Regions from separate parts of the Pseudoalteromonas sp. C2R02 genome, predicted to be linked through region 2. Evidence: predicted binding sites of a transcription regulator. Region 2 holds the regulator's gene; each other region holds the start of a gene.
The links. The regulator LexA, encoded in region 2, represses DNA repair genes until DNA is damaged. The targets are predictions, from matches to a motif close to TACTGTATNNNNATACAGTA.
Positions count from the first base shown of each region.

Region 1: KO527_RS00045 (YebG family protein) is a predicted target of LexA. The motif match lies at 1,042-1,061, and genes of this name have one in related genera.
Region 3: ruvC (crossover junction endodeoxyribonuclease RuvC) is a predicted target of LexA. The motif match lies at 1,029-1,048, and genes of this name have one in related genera.

Region 1 is NZ_JAHKQC010000001.1:6,073-8,348, reverse strand. Features, by position in the region: gene KO527_RS00055 (CAP domain-containing protein) at 1-215, opposite strand, end outside; gene KO527_RS00050 (hypothetical protein) at 342-644, shown strand; gene KO527_RS00045 (YebG family protein) at 716-1,024, opposite strand; gene KO527_RS00040 (ComEA family DNA-binding protein) at 1,215-1,511, shown strand; gene KO527_RS00035 (DUF6170 family protein) at 1,577-1,876, opposite strand; gene dsbB (disulfide bond formation protein DsbB) at 1,888-2,276, opposite strand, start outside.
Region 2 is NZ_JAHKQC010000057.1:17,028-19,303, reverse strand. Features, by position in the region: gene coxB (cytochrome c oxidase subunit II) at 1-521, opposite strand, end outside; gene lexA (transcriptional repressor LexA) at 1,021-1,638, opposite strand; gene plsB (glycerol-3-phosphate 1-O-acyltransferase PlsB) at 1,813-2,276, shown strand, end outside.
Region 3 is NZ_JAHKQC010000051.1:7,002-9,277, reverse strand. Features, by position in the region: gene ruvA (Holliday junction branch migration protein RuvA) at 1-437, opposite strand, end outside; gene ruvC (crossover junction endodeoxyribonuclease RuvC) at 459-980, opposite strand; gene KO527_RS23965 (HlyD family efflux transporter periplasmic adaptor subunit) at 1,259-2,276, shown strand, end outside.

The DNA of each region.
Region 1 (2,276 bases), on a different contig from region 2:
CATCCTGATTCAGCCATTTCTTTAACTTTAATTGTAGCCGCTCTAGTAAGTCTGGCATCGCAGGTTAGGTGGTGCCTTAATTGAGTTGAGTCATTTATAATTAACTGTGTTAATTCTTGAGCTTGGATGTTGTTTCCACATTCATTGTCTTGATTACAAAATGATGAAAAAGATAGTGTTAGCATTGAAAAAAATATTGAATTTTTGAAAAACATGTTTTTAAACTAAATTAATGTAATTCTGATACATTAACACAAAATTTAACAATATGGTTTTCGAAAAGTGAAATCAATTTACCAAGCTGTTAAAATACAGCTAACAATTAATGAGAGAGAATAGTTATGTCAGCATTTTGGAATTTTAGAGTTATTTTGTGTGAAGCTGATGGTGATAATGAAGCTTTGTATCAAATCCATGAAGTAGAATATAACCTTAAAGGTAAAGCGGTTAACTGGTCAGAAACAAGCGTCGCACCTTATGGTAAAAGTCTAAATGAATTACAAGAAGATGTTTCGCGCCAACAAAGTGCATTTGAAAAGCCTATTCTAAAACTAAAACGTAAACAACGTGGATATGAATTAGTGGATGTTGCAACGGGAGATGATGCGTTTTCTGAAATCCCAGAAGGTTTAATTCAAGAATAGTAAGCTATTCTTGTTGTGATATAAAAAAAGCGCATATGCGCTTTTTTTATGTCTGAAATTAAGTGTCAAAACTAGGCTTGTTTAATATCGGTCACATTTTCAGCTTTGTTAGTATCAGCTTTCTTTTCTTTTGCTGCTTTTTCAGCAGGTGCTTTATTACCTTTTAAGGCACTCATAAATAATTCTTTATTTTTAGCTATTTCAAGTGCTAAAGTCTCAACTTGCTGTTCACTTAAAGCAACATCAATTTTTTCTAACATTTGCTCCATTGATTCAGCGATATCGAGCATTTTGTCGTAGGCATCAGCATCTTTTTTGCTGGTAAAGGTCATACGCTCCACTCCATTTCTTTCAACCACATATTTGATAACAACAGCCATTATTTATTCCTACAGTACACTGGTTTTTTATACAGTAAACTTTACAGGGTAAAATTTCAAGTCACAAAAGCATTTATTATATTATTTTTGACAAATAGAGAGTTATATTCTTTATTTAAAGGGAAGGTTTTGTACCTTTTATAGTTAACTGTTAATTATCGTCCAAAGATGGACGTCATGGAGGAAGAACATGAAGTTTAATACACTTATCGTTATTATATTTACCCTATTAATGAGTGCGCCTGTTACGGTACTGGCAAAAAGTTCTGCTGAAAAAGAAGTTGTTGTAAATAACCAATTAATCAACCTTAATACAGCCGATCAAAAAGCGTTAGAGCTACTACCCGGAATTGGTAAATCTAAAGCTGCTGCGATTATCTTATATAGAGATGAAAATGGTCATTTTAAATCAATAGATGATTTAAAAAACGTACAAGGTTTAGGTAAAAAGGCCGTTGCGAAATTAGATGGGAAAGTGAGGTTTTAGGTTTTCATAAAATAAAACTAAGCTGTATTTAAATGTTTGATCACTTAAATACAGCTTTTTAATGGTTATGACTGCTCGAGTATCTCTGTTTTAGCTTTGCTGATATGTTTCTTGGCACAATATAGTGTTATCGGAGTCGTAATTAACGGGTAACAAAAACCGACTATTAACAGGTAAATAAGAATCTCCCAGCTGTCAATTTTCGCTAAAATTAAAAATATAGGCGTTAACAATACGAGCTTAATTATATTTAAAACTGTTTTTTGTGGTACCGATAAATAGCTCAGTGCTAAACGAATTATTTGAGCGCGCTGTGTGTATTTTAACCCTTCTAATCCTGGAATATTTCTTGATGTAAAGTACATGGTCGCTCCTGCTAAATGCGTTTTTTAAATAAGTTTGTAGATATCATAGTGATCAAAATCAAGCTATAAATACCAAAGATAATTTGCATCCATACAGGCATAGATAAACCTAAAAATTGCCAGCTGATCTCACCACAATCCCCTGGTGCGGCAAAAAAGCTTGGGATCCATTCATGTAATGGCATAAAGCTTGGGAAGTTTGGAATGATGTCACACGTAAAAGCAAAGGGATCTGTATTTGTTTGCATATCAATATGTTCTACAGCGATGAAATATCCCCAAATAGCAGAAATTGACCAAATACCATAAGCAGTGACCCTAACAAAAATATTATTTGGGTTAGTTAAAGCAATAAGTCCAGCGATAAATATGCCTAAAACAGCCGTTCTTTGGTAAATAC
Region 2 (2,276 bases):
ACTAAAGGTTTATCTACTTCAAGTAAATAATGTTCGCCTTTAGTTTCTTTATTGGTAATTTGATCTTGTGAAGTAGACATAATGGAATAGAAATCCACATCTCCCTTTTTACCTTCATAAGTCAGGTATTCATAGTGCCACTTCCACTGAGATCCGGTTATTTTTATGGTCAGATCTGCTTTTGAAGTATCCTCCATAGCAATCAATGCTTTAGTAGCCGGTACTGCCATGCCTATTAATATAATAAAAGGAATTGCAGTCCATAATATTTCTATTTTTGTACTTTCATGAAATTGGGCTGGCTTTGCCCCTTTTGATTTTCTATGACGGAATATAGCCCAAAACATCAGGCCAAAGACAATTATGCCTATCACACAACAAATCATAAAAATGATCATATGCAGTTGATAAACGTTTTCACTTATATCGGTTACTCCAGTTCTCATATTAAGCGAGCTATTTGCAAAACTTAATTGAGGGATAAGCAATATAAGCCACAAGGTAAAGCGCACGACACCCATGTGACATCTCCTTTTATGCTTAAAGCAAAGAAATGGCTAAGATATCAATCGAATAAAACCACCTCAGACCAGGTAATTAAATTAAACTTCAAATGCTTTTTGCCATTTCACTATTATTATTGGTATTTATTTTGATATATTTTTTATTACCGCTTTAAATAAATTTTATTTTAAACAGCTCTATAACCAAATAGTCCATGATTGTTATTTGTGCAAGTTTTAACAAAAAAATAACAAAGATATTTTTGATAAATTTGTTAAATCAGTAAGTTAATTAGAAAAATTCAAGAAGAGGGCTTTAGTGGAAAGCCATAAATGTAAGGGATACAGCCTAAAAAAGGCATATTAATTATTGCAAAACAGTGTTTAATTGATTTTTATTAGCATTAATTGTATTTGAAGAGTTTTGTTTGTAACAATATGATTTTAAAAATAATAAAAAACGCTAATATTCATTTATTCAATAATATTAGCGTTAATGAGTTAGTGTAAATTTATATTACATCCAATCGGCTGTTCTTATAACACCCACCGCTAAACCTTCAATGTCAAAAGACTCACTCTCTAAATCAACTACAATATCAGAAAAGTCTTCGTTTTCAGGATGCAAAAGTACTTGGCTGCCCTTTTTTTCAAAGCGTTTAACGGTTACGTCATCGCCTACACGAGCAACAACAACCTGTCCATTATTGGCAACTTGGGTTTTATGAACCGCTAATAAATCGCCATCCATTATGCCGATATCCCGCATACTCATGCCATTTACACGTAATAAAAAGTCAGCCGCAGGTTTAAATAATTCAGCTGAAACTTCATAATGGCTTTCAACATGCTCTTGTGCAAGTATCGGTGAACCAGCAGCGACCTGACCTATTAAAGGTAAACCAAGTTGCTCAGGTTGTTCTTCTTCAACTACGCGAATACCTCGGCTAGCACCTGGCACCATTTCAATAACACCTTTTTTAGCTAAAGCTTTTAAATGCTCTTCAGCTGCATTTGCACTACGAAACCCGAGAGATTGCGCTATTTCAGCCCTTGTAGGAGGCATACCGGTATCTTTGATAAATACCTTAATTAGTTCTAAAATTTGTGTTTGTCGTTTTGTTAACGGTCGCATACAACTGGGTTTCCATACAGTACATGTTACTGTGAGTATATACAGTTATTTTGAAATGGCAAACAAGTATTTAAAAGATATTTTACTCTTGATAAAGCTTAATGGTCTGTCCAGTTCTATAATAAATGTTGAATTACTGATATCCTTGCGCAAACTTTTTTCTTAGGTGGACCAATGGCGTTTTTTTCTTTTATAAATACAGGATTTAACTTTCTAGCAAAGTTAACAAATAGCATTTTTGTAAAAAGCAAATTACTTCCTGAAGACCCTTGCTCACAATTAGGCCTTAAAACCAATTTGCCGACCTTTTACATTACAAGACTTAATTCTCACAGCGATTTAGCTGCGTTAGGTCATCAATGTAAAAAGCTAGGTTTACCTAACCCAAGAAAAAATCAGATCTTAGGTGACTACTCGCTGCCAAGCTTAATCCCATTATCAAATCCGGCGCCTTTATTTGGCTCAAAAAGAAAAAAAACAAATGCGTTAGAGCAAGGTGAAATAATATTTAAAGCTTTGCGAGAAAACCCAGAACAAACGGTGCAAATTATTCCAGTCACCATATTATGGGGCAGAGATCCAGGTAAAGAAAAGCCAGGTTTAGGTACTTTATTATCGCACTCTTTAAGTCCTAGCTG
Region 3 (2,276 bases), on a different contig from region 2:
GAATCAGTATATGGTGTAAATAAATCCATGCCCCAATCTTTTAGTCTATCTTTCATTTCAAGCACTAAACGTTCAGCCGTTTTTTTACCTACACCTGGAATTTTAACTAATGTAGAGGCATCTTCATTCTGAACACATCTTACAAATTGCTCAGCTGACATGCCAGATAAAATAGCTAAACCGAGCTTTGGACCCACACCATTTGCTTTTAATAATTCACGAAACAATGCTCGCTCAGTTTTATTATTAAAACCATATAGTAATTGCGCGTCTTCTCTGACAATAAAATGCGTATAAACTGTGGCTGTTTTGCCCTCTGCAGGTAAATTGTAAAAGCTCGTCATAGGTAACTGCACTTCATAGCCAACACCATTCACATCTAATAAAATTTCAGGTGGCAACTTTTCTATTAGAATTCCGCTCAATCGTCCTATCATTATTTTACCTTTTAATATTTTTTATCTTAATCGTCCGCGAACAACTTTTTTAGCCTGACCAGCAAGTTTAATTAAATTCTGCTGAGAGTGTCCATGACACATAGCGATAGCTAATGCATCGGCTGCATCTGCTTGCGGTAATGCAGGGAGTTTTAAAATTGCTTTAACCATATGTTGTACTTGTTTTTTATCTGCTCCACCTGTTCCCACAACAGCTTGTTTTATTTGCCTAGCTGAATAATCAGTCACAGGTAAATCAGCCATAGTAGCAGCAACAATCGCTGCCCCCCTTGCTTGGCCTAATTTTAAAGCTGAATCTGGGTTATGCGCTAAAAACACTTGCTCTATCGCAAATGTATCAGGTTTAAATTGTTCTATCAGTTGCGTGACACCTTGGTAGATCATTTTCAAACGTTCAGGGATAGGACCTCCCCCTAGACGAATACAACCGCTGCCTAAATAAGTAAACCGACTACCTTTTTGTTCAATAACACCATATCCAGTTAATCGAGAGCCTGGATCTATCGCTAAAATGATTGCCAAGAGGATCCTAAATCTTTAATACACATAATATTGGGGATAATGGCTTATAACTGTATAAATTACCAGTGCATTGTGATTTAAATATCATCTAGTTTATTTAAAGATAAAAAATCCCATTCATGGGATATTTCAAAATATACACATCCCATGCATGGGACATCATATTGCAAAACATAAAAAAACAGACTTATCACCAAAAATAACAACAACTTACAAATATGGCACACTCTCTGCTCTATGATATTAAAGAAATGTACTTATTTAAATGGAGCCGTATTTTGGATATATCGAGAACACCGCAAAAGAAACCTAAATACACACAGTTTTTAATTTGGGCCTTAGTTTTTATAGTAGTCGCGAGCGCTATTTATTACTTATGGTATTTAGCACAAGCTAGTTTTTCTATAGATTCAAATCAAATTGTTACAGATTCTGTAAAACGTGGTGAATTTTCAGTATCAGTAAGAGGCTCTGGAATTTTAGTTCCCAGAGATATTCAATGGTTATCTTCCAATGTAGAAGCAAGAGTTGAAAAGGTCATTGTGAAAGCGGGTAAATCTGTTAAAAAAGGCGAATTAATAGTTAAATTAAGTAACCCTCAATTGGAACAACTACTTGAAGAAACCAAGTGGGAACTTGAGGCAAAAATCGCTGAAAGTGAAGCGGCTAAAGTTGAACAAGAAGCCCTTTTATTAGATCAAAAATCATTAATGTTAGATGCCAAGTTAAATTATGAAAGCAGTAAACTTAAACAAGATGCACAAGAACAGCTTTATCAAAGCGGTTCAGGCGTTATTTCTAAAATTGATTATGAAAAAACCCGACTTGAAACAATACAATTAGGTCAAAGGTTAGAACTACAATCTGCACGTTTAGAAAAAGTTAAACAAAACATCATAGTACAAAGTAATGCGCGACAAGCACGATTGAATAAAATGACAAAAACATTAGAACGCGCACAACAACAAGTTGATAGTTTAATGGTAGTGGCAACATTAGATAGTGTAGTTCAAGAAGTGCCAGTAGAAGCTGGTCAAAGAGTCAATATGGGCGGTAATATCGCTAAACTCGCCCGAAAAAATGATTTAATAGCCGAACTGAAAATACCTGAAATTCAAATTAGAGATGTCGCAATAGGTCAAAAAGTCATTATAGATACACGTAATAATAAGGTATTTGGCACAGTTTCAAGAGTAGATCCCGCAGTAGTGAACGGCAGCGTACAAGTTGATGTCTCTTTTACTGATAATTTACCAAGTGATGCAAGACCAGATCTTACAGTCGATGGTGAAATTA